2 linked regions of the Spartinivicinus marinus genome follow. The protein of the gene in region 1 interacts with the protein of each later gene in a pairwise test. Links are inferred from orthologs where the notes say so. Each region holds a gene or a part of one and is shown on either strand. Other genes may lie near its edges.

The links. The genes of interacting proteins can lie anywhere in the genome.
Region 2: the proteins of OQE68_RS22385 (region 1) and OQE68_RS03485 interact in binary tests that used the Escherichia coli proteins (3 or more experiments, as listed by UniProt). The link is inferred for Spartinivicinus marinus from one-to-one orthologs.

The regions. Positions count from the first base shown.
Region 1 is NZ_JAPJZK010000001.1:4,984,972-4,989,739, reverse strand. What follows is about bases 1,911-4,768. They hold OQE68_RS22385 (protein phosphatase CheZ), read right to left. Parts: upstream 3,805-4,768; coding sequence 3,016-3,804; downstream 1,911-3,015. Other genes in these bases: OQE68_RS22375 (RNA polymerase sigma factor FliA), read right to left, coding at 4,288-4,768; cheY (chemotaxis response regulator CheY), read right to left, coding at 3,814-4,194; OQE68_RS22390 (chemotaxis protein CheA), read right to left, coding at 1,911-3,003. In the rest of the region: OQE68_RS22395 (protein-glutamate methylesterase/protein-glutamine glutaminase), read right to left, coding at 1-615; more of OQE68_RS22390, read right to left, coding at 658-1,910.
Region 2 is NZ_JAPJZK010000001.1:708,595-713,456, forward strand. Bases 914-3,865 are described here. They hold OQE68_RS03485 (chemotaxis protein CheA), read right to left. Parts: upstream 3,494-3,865; coding sequence 1,334-3,493; downstream 914-1,333. Other genes in these bases: OQE68_RS03480 (chemotaxis protein CheW), read right to left, coding at 914-1,305; OQE68_RS03490 (response regulator), read right to left, coding at 3,561-3,865. Also shown: OQE68_RS03470 (chemotaxis protein CheD), read right to left, coding at 1-275; OQE68_RS03475 (chemotaxis protein CheW), read right to left, coding at 286-801; more of OQE68_RS03480, read right to left, coding at 808-913; more of OQE68_RS03490, read right to left, coding at 3,866-3,923; OQE68_RS03495 (STAS domain-containing protein), read right to left, coding at 3,985-4,290. UniProt on the Escherichia coli protein: Involved in the transmission of sensory signals from the chemoreceptors to the flagellar motors. CheA is autophosphorylated; it can transfer its phosphate group to either CheB or CheY.

The DNA of each region.
Region 1 (4,768 bases):
ACCAGTGGAAGTACCAATAGCCACCAGTTTATGGCGAGCACTGCCACGATTAAAAGTAACCACTTTACCTGCAACTGCTTCGTTTGAGGCTAGGTCATGAATGATTTTTTTGGGTTTTGCGGCCGTCGGTGGTGGTGGGGCTGATGTCTTTGGCGCAGCGGGAGCCGCCGGAGCGGGAGAAGCCGCAGGTTCAGCAACGATGCTTTTACCTTGAATATGACTACGAGCGACCGCTTTTACGCGGTCACAAAGGGTTTTTCTTAATTCAGCACTATTTCTGGAAATATCTTCAAAGTTTTTTGGTAAATAATCCACAGCACCTGCTTCCAATGCATCTAACGTAACTCGAGCCCCTTCATGAGTTAATGAGGAAAACATCAATACAGGAGTCGGATGAGTTTCCATGATTTTAACAAGCGCGGTAATACCATCCATGACCGGCATTTCATAATCCATCGTAATGACATCAGGCTTTAATTCGAGATTTTTATCGACCGCTTCTCTGCCATTATCTGCAGTACCCACCACCTGGATTTGTGGGTCTGTTTTTAAAATTTCGCTGACCCGGCGACGGAAAAAACCTGAGTCATCAACAATTAGCACTCTAATGGCCACCCAGTCGCTCCTGTTTGTTAGCTAACAAAGTCAATACCATGTTTATGCATACTCTTTCAGTAAGCTAGGCACATCCAAAATTAATGCAATTCGCCCATCGCCTGTAATGGTGGCACCCGCCATCCCAGGCGTGCCTTGCAAGGTCTGTCCCAGGGGTTTAATGACCACTTCTTCCTGCCCAATGAGTTGATCGACGACAAACCCCACTCGTTGTGTACCTACAGATACCACGACTACATGAGCTTCTGTCTTCGTAACATCACTTTCATCAAATCGTCTGCCATTAATTAACCAACGCTTTAAGTGGAACAGTGGCAATGCTTTTTCTCTGACAATCACCACTTCCTGTCCATCTACCACATTAGTTTTCGATAAATCCAGATGAAAAATTTCATTCACACTGACTAGAGGTAAAGCAAATGCTTGGTTTTCCAGCATTACCATTAAGGTTGGCATAATTGCCAATGTTAATGGCACTTTAATAATAAGCTTAGAGCCTTCTCCTTTTACTGAGTCAATATTAATGGTGCCATTTAATTGAGAGATTTTATTTTTTACGACATCCATGCCCACCCCACGGCCAGAAATATCAGTAATTTCAGTTTTAGTTGAAAAACCGGGGGCAAAAATTAAGTTATAACACTCGTTATCCGATAGCCGATCCGCTGCATCCTGTTCATAAATCCCGCGAGAAACAGCAATTCCTCTTAATTTATCAGGGTCCATACCTGCACCGTCATCCGCAATGGATAGTAAAATATGATCGCCCTCTTGCTGGGCTGATAATACGACGGTGCCTTTGCGTGATTTACCTGCTTTTTCACGATCCTCTGGCGATTCAATACCATGATCAACCGCATTTCTGACCAAATGCACTAAAGGGTCAGCTAACGCTTCAACTAGGTTTTTATCTAGGTCGGTTTCTTCACCTTCAAGCTCTAAATTAATTTCTTTTTTCAAGCTTCTAGCCAAATCCCTTACTACCCGAGGAAACCGGCCAAATACTTTCTTGATCGGTTGCATCCGGGTTTTCATCACTGATAACTGAAGGTCACCTGTGACTACATCCAGGTTGGCAACGGCCTTTGATAGCACCTCATCGCCACTTTTGTTACCCAACCTGACCAATCGATTCCTGACTAACACCAGCTCACCGACCATGTTCATGATGTCATCAAGTCGCGCAGTATCCACCCGAACGGTTGCTTCTGCTGCCGGTGCTTCTTTGGCTGGCGCGGGTTTGCCGCCACCACCCGCTGGTTGACGGGCTTCGGCTGCCGCAGGCGGTTTAGGTGGACTGGCTGGAGGTGCTGCTGCCGGTGGCTCTCGTTTGACTGGCGCCGCAGTAGCGGCTGGTTGTGCTGGTGGAGGGGAAGCTGCCGCAGGCTTAGTAGGTGCAGCAGGAGGGCTCCCTTGTAGTTCATCTAGCAGGCTTTCAAACTCAGCTTCCGTTATCAAGTCGCTTCCTGTTTTGGCTGCGGCAGCTGCTGGAGCGCCTGCAGGGGCAGCAGGTGTAGTCGCAGCGGGTGGAGCCTCCGCTGTTTCAGCTGGAGTAGTAGCCTGGCCAACTGGAGCACTCCCGCCATGCAACTCATTCAACAGGGCCTCAAACTCATCTTCTGTAATTTCATCACTACCACTGGGTGGCGCTGCAGCCGAAGTAGTGGCTGGTGCAGGTTCAGCTGCTTTAGCGGGAGGTTCAGGCGGTGTTGCTGCGTCACTACTGACAGGACCACTGCCATGTAATTGGTCCAACAGCGCTTCAAACTCATCCTCAGTAATTTCATCACCACCAGCGGCGGTTGGCGCTGCCGCTTTAACCTCTGATGATTCATCTGCCACTGCATCTAACAGCTTTTCAAACTCTGCATCAGTGATATCCCCCCCTCCTTCAGTGCCAGCATTCGCAGTCGGTTGCTGGGGTGTGGTGGAGGCTGGCTCTGGTTCAGTAGGTGCAGGTTCCGGCGGTGCAGCTGCTTCTGCGGCAGGTGCAGCCCCTTCAGGCTGGGCTAAGTCAGCCAGAGCCTTTAATAACTCAGGATCAGCAGGTGTTGGCTCAACCCGGTCACGTACCTGGCTGAACATTTCATTAATGGTATCGAGTGCTTGCAACACCACATCCATTAATTCAGTCGAGACCTTCCGCTGCCCGTTACGCAGCATATCAAAAACGTTTTCAGCCACATGACAGCAGTCAACAAGACTATTTAATTGAAGAAACCCTGCTCCTCCTTTAACGGTGTGGAATCCCCGGAAAATAGCATTTAATAAATCCATATCATCGGGGCTATTTTCCAGGTCAACGAGCTGTTCAGAAAGCAGCTCTAAGATTTCTCCGGCTTCGACTAAAAAATCCTGCAGGATGTCTTCATCAGCCTCGAAACTCATGAGACAGCTCCCCTAAAACCCCAAACTAGAAAGCAAATCATCAACATCATCTTGGCCTGACACTACATCGACCCGTTCCTCTGCTTTGATTTGTGGACCTTCAGCAGCGATAGAATCTTCTTCAGTTACTGTTATTTCATGTTCAATACCAGTCAGTTTATCTACCTGACCCGCCATCCTGACGAGGTCAACTAAACTGTCTTCTACCTGCTGAACAAGCTCAACGACTCTTTTAATAACCTGACCAGTTAAGTCCTGATAATTTTGTGCAACTAAAATTTCAGTTAAGTTGCTATGGACTTGATTAACTTGTTTTTCACTGCGATCTAAAAACTCATCCATCTGTTTATAAAGCTTTCTAAATTCATCAGGGTTCATTTGTCGCTTGCGAATTTTTGACCACTCATCTCGTAAGCTATGAGCATCAGACTTTAATTCACCGACTATCGGCATACAGTTATCCACCAAATCCATGGTGGTATTTGCCGCACTTTCAGTCATCTTTGTGACATATTCCAAACGATCAGAAGCGTCCACCATATCTGACATATTTTCTTGATCGCCACCTGCCAGCCCCGCTTCAACATGAAAGTTTCGAATCGACTCATGTAATGCCCGGGTTAGTCTGCCTACCTCTTTATATAAGCTTTTATCCCTAACCTCGTTAATTTCCTGAATGACTTCTATGGCATCTTTTAAATTGCCTTTTTCCAGATGCTCCACCATTTTTTGAGCCTGCTCTTTCAGGCTCGTTTCAAATTCAGTGGGTGCCTGGTCTTTTAATTTATCAAGCAGCGACATATATACCTCTTAACCACCTGCTTCAACACGCTCGAAAATCTTTTCGATTTTCTCCTTCAACACCGCAGCAGTAAAAGGTTTTACTACATAGCCATTCACACCGGCCTGAGCAGCTTCAATAATCTGATCGCGCTTGGCTTCAGCAGTTACCATTAAAACAGGAAGTGCATTTAGTTTTGGGTCTGCCCTTACAGCTTTGAGTAAGTCAATACCTGTCATACCCGGCATATTCCAGTCGGTCACCAGAAAATCAAAGCCACCACTTTGCAACATAGGTAGTGCAGTTTGCCCGTCATCAGCTTCTGACGTATTAGTGAAACCTAAGTCACGTAACAAGTTTTTTATAATCCGTCTCATCGTAGAGAAATCATCTACGATCAGAATTTTCATATTTTTGTCCAAAGCGACCTCCATCAAGCCACATTGATGTTTGTGCTGAACATCTAACTTACTAGTCTAGTAGGTCATTAAGAGGGTGCCAGTCTATTCAACTGCCCAGTCTTGCAGACGTGCTCGAAGCCGAGCAGCAGCTTGACTGTGAAGCTGACTTACACGTGACTCACTCACCCCCAATACCATGCCAATTTCCTTGAGGTTAAGCTCTTCGTCATAATAGAGTGAGAGCAATAACTGCTCTCGTTCCGGTAGCGTGGCAATGGCTTTAGCCAGTGCTTTTTTAAATTGCTCAGTTTGATGCTTGGTTGGCGGCGATGATTGTTGTTGATCCGCTAACCAAGAGTGCCTTCCATCTTGGCTACTCAGTAATTCTTCAAAGCTAAATAACCGGCTTGAAGCTGTATCACTTAACAGCTGATGGTATTCAGTTAAGCTCAATCCTAATTCTTCTGCAATTTCTCCATCTTTTGCGTCGCGTCCAAGTCTCGCTTCAAGCCCACTGATTGCTTCTGTAATCCGCCGACTATTTCGATGTACCGAGCGAGGTACCCAATCCCCTTTGCGAATT
Region 2 (4,862 bases), 4.3 Mb from region 1 along the record:
CCCATTAGCATACGCACAGAGGATTGATTAACACTAATCGATGACAATTTTATTTGTTTTTTTGCTTCTGGTAGCATGAAATGGTTCATGCCTCCCACCTTAGCAATCGGGTCCCATAAACAAGTCGCAACACATGAGCCAAGTATTGTTACAATGTCTTCATGCTCACTACTACTATATACTTCACCTGGTAATAATTTAACAACTTTAACTTCAGCGGCCTCCTGACAGTCCATTTTCTTTAACGAGTTTGGTGTTGACCGTTCAACTACCATAGTATTACACCTAGTTGGATAAAATTTTTGCAAAATCTATTAGCACTATTATATTCTTGTCAACCGACACCATTCCTGAAATAAAGTCGTTTTGCTGATAACAAGTAAGATTGTCTATAGAGCGATAGTTATCTTTTGTCACACGATAGACATCTGCTACTGCATCAACAATTAAACCACTGTAAATACTATTGGTAAAACCTGCCATCTGTTGTTGAATAATAATAACAACCGTTGTATTACTATAGTCAGCTTTTTTTAGCCCCATTCTAGTCCTCATATCAACCACCGGGATTACTTTCCCTCTTAAATCGATAACCCCCTGAACAAAAGCTGGTAAGTTGGGGAGCTCTCGTAATGGTGACCAGCCTCTAATCTCCTGTACTTTTAGAATATCAATACCAAACTCGTTTCCATCAAGAATAAAAGATAAGAACTCCCAATCTAACGGCTCATTATACAAATCATTTGAACCTGATAATCTCTGAGTATTTTCCGATACATTATATTGAGTTGAATAACTCATTTCTCTTTAGTTTCCGATTGTAAATTTTTTCAATTCAAATAACTTCTCAGTTGCCAGTACAGTTGCAGTTTTCTTTTTAATATTAATCATCCCGCTGATTATATCTGCTGAAACTTCCCCTTTAACCGGCAAAGCACTGGTTAAAGCACTCTCAGCCACCTTCACAACATCAGCAACCGTATCAACCACAATCCCCATAGTACGACTAATTGCTCCCTGTTTAATACTTAGCACAATAACAACTGTAGTAGAGGTACACTCTTTACTCCCTATACTAAAGTGTAAGCGAAGATCCATCACAGGAATAATCATTCCTCTTATATTGATTAGCCCTTTAATATAATCAGGTGCATTTGGTATTAACGTTGGCTGTTCCCAGCCCCTAATTTCTTTCACTCGTAATATATCAACTGCATAAAGTTCATCAGCTAAGGTAAAGGTTAGATATTGTATGTTGTTATCTGCTGTTAATGACTCATCATATTCCCTTTTCAGTTCACTCATGAATAACACCTGAAGTTAATATTCAGTTTTAAGCTGCGCATGGCTTAACAAATAGTTCATCAGTGATTAATCTGATCAAGCCAGAAATATCTAAAATTAAAGCTACCGTGCCATCACCTAAGATTGTAGCACCAGAAATACCTGGTACTTTGTCATAGTTAGCTTCAAGGTTTTTAATGACAACTTGTTGCTGGGCTAAAAGATCATCTACAAGCAAACCAAATTTATTCCCTTCTGCTTCAACCACAACCAATAAAGCACTTGTTAAATCAGCCTTAACAGGCGTTATATTTAATAATTCATATAGACGAATAATAGGAATATTTTCTTGACGTAGCCGATATACCTCAAGCGCACCAGATACTTGTTGAAGAGCATCAGGTATCATTTGCAGTGACTCAACAATTGTATTTAAAGGAATTACATAAGTTTCACTGCCCACTTTCACTAACTGCCCATCTAAAATAGCTAAAGTCAATGGTAGAGAGATTTGAAATCGACTAAAACCACCCTGTTCCGACTCTACGGTTATATTCCCTCCTAGGCTATAGATATTTTTTCTCACTACATCCATACCAACACCTCGGCCAGAAACATCTGTAACAGTTTTTACTGTAGAAAAGCCTGGTTCGAAAATTAATTCAAATATCTGAGCTACAGATAAATGTTCAGATGACTTAATTATCCCTTTTGTTTGTGCTTTATTAAGAATAGCTTGCCGGTTTAAGCCTGCCCCATCATCAAAAATGTCAATGACAATATTCCCACCACGGTGATAGGCAGACAACTGAATGATACCAGTTGCCGGTTTATTAGCTTGTAATCGGTTTTCTGTGGTTTCAATACCATGGTCTAAGGCGTTTCGAACCAAGTGAACTAATGGATCTACCAGCTGTTCCATAACATTTTTATCAAGCTCAGTTCCTTCCCCTTCAATTTTTAAGTCAACTTTTTTACCCAACTGGTTTGACAAGTCATGTACAATTCGAGGAAAACGATTGAAAATAAAACTAATGGGTACCATTCTTATCTGCATTACACTCTCTTGCAGCTCTTTCGTATTCTGTAATAGCTGGGCAAGCCCTGATTGTAGTCGCTCGATACTACCAAGAGCATCTACAGAAAGCTTACTACCCAGCTCAGATAACATTGACTGAGTAATAACCAGCTCTCCCACCAAGTTAAATAAATGATCGATTTTCTCTACATTCACTCTAATCGACGGGTTGCTTGTGTTAATCGCAGAAGGCTGTTCTTGCTTAACCGTTGCTAATTGTTGGGCTTGACTATTTTTTTTATTGACCTTTTCCGGATTTATCCCTACAAAAGACCAGGAAGATGTATCTGGTTCTGTTTGCTTAACCTCTTGCTTAATGACTTCTTCTTTTTGCAAAGGGGCAATGGTTAATTGACATTCATCAGCTATCCACTCAAAGACTTCAAGAATAGTTGACTTTGTTATTGCTCCCTTTAGCTTAATATACCATGACAAAAAACAGTCCTCTGGCTCAATAAACTCCCAGTCAGGCAACTGTTTAATGTTAGTTTCTACTGTTAGTTCAGCCAGTTCAGCCAGTTCTCTAATAAAACGAATGGGGTCATTACCTGTTAAAAATATATGTCGACAGGGAATAAAAATAATTTCCCACTCATTAACCATTTGCTGCTCTTCGCTATTATGCTCGGTTTGAAGCGTTTGCTTTACCCCATCGTCACTATGGTGAATAGCGAGGTCAAGTAGTTCACTCTGAGTATTTATTGTCTGGATATCGGTTTGTTTATCAATAAAACTATGGGATTGACTGTTAACAATATTTCTCAATAGTGTAATAACAATCTGTTGATCTGCTAAGGGACTTTTATTTCCCTCTTTTCTCATTTCAACTATTTTATACACAGCATCAACTGCCGTTAACATATGAGCAACATCTTGTTGTAAAAGTTCCCTTTTACCTTCCCTGACCAAATCAAGAGTAAACTCCAGCTCATGGGTTATTTCTGCAATATCAATAAAGTTAAACGTTGCAGCACTACCTTTTATCGAATGAGAAGCTCTAAAAACATGATTTACAATTTCTTCATCTATCGAGGCATTACCAAATGACAACAAGCCTTGCTCGATAATATTCAAGTTCTCAATACATTCTTCAAAAAAAATCTGATGAAATTGTTCAACATTGATTGTCATGAACCACTCACACTGTGTTTAATTTATATTATGCTTATTGACAATCTAACTTTTACTTTTTATATAGTTAGTTTAATACTCTTTTGATGATTTTTATTAGTGTTGTAGGCTCAAAAGGTTTTACTATCCATCCAGTAGCACCGGCCTGTTTACCTTCATTCTTCTTAGCTCCCCCCGATTCAGTCGTTAACATTAAAATAGGGGTAAACTTATAACTAGGTAACTTACGCAACTCTTTCACTAGTTGTATACCATTCATTTCAGGCATATTAATATCTGATAGAACAACATCATAAGCTTTTTGCTTTGCTGCAATTAAAGCTTCCTGCCCATCACAACATGATTTCACATCATAACCAGCTTCTTTTAAAGTAAGTGTGACCATTTGTCGCATAGACACTGAGTCATCTGCGGTTAATATTTTCACCATAATAATACCTTTGTAGCTTAAGGCTAATTGCCCTCAATTAAGCTATATCACCTACTTAACATCAACTAGCTTTTTTAGATGCTATATATCCCTTTTTTGAGCTTAAACTAATTCCTAATAACTCAAGCGTACAAATAACTACTGGAGTGGCATTAATAATTTGGAAGGTTTTGTTTTGCTTAACATACTTCTGTTGACAGGCAATAATTAATTGCAAACCAGCGGTGTCTATCGATTGAACTTGACTACAATCAACTATTAATGAATCATTTTGTTCTATATCTTCATTTAACTCGTTATGAAGTTGTTCTATCTGCCTTATATCAACAGACTCACCCAGTGTAATAGTACCGCTTTTTGCCTCCATGCAAACCTCTGTTTTCAATAAAATGAGACAACACATTACATAGTATGTATACCCGTCGCGAATTATTTTTAGGCTTTGTTATCGTCGCTCCTCACCCCAGCCACCTATTAATATAGGCTCATGGGGCTTCGTCACTTGATGGCATCACCTAAAAACCCTTCGCATTGGGTATATTATACTTCTTTATAGCACAGCAGGTCGTTTTTTGTACGACACTTCAAGAACAGCAGGTCCGGCTTATACACTTCATGATAAATATCTTTACTATTTTTTTACATCTATATGTGAGCTAGATTGTCAGCTTATCGTATCATGCAGATGCTAGTGGTTCATGTGCAAAATAAGGTAACAGTTTTCAAAACCATTTATTTTCTGGCAAGGCTCTTTTTTGCAGGCATAGAGGGCCTACGTCAAGAAAAAGTTACGCAGCCAGAGGGTAAATGGAGAAGAAGCTGTTACCTTATTTTGTACATGGACCACTAGACTAGAAAAGTGGCGAGAAAGAGTTAGAAAACACCTAGATAAGTCTCAGTAAGACTAACAACGTAAAAGCCAGAAAAACTGGCTATTAC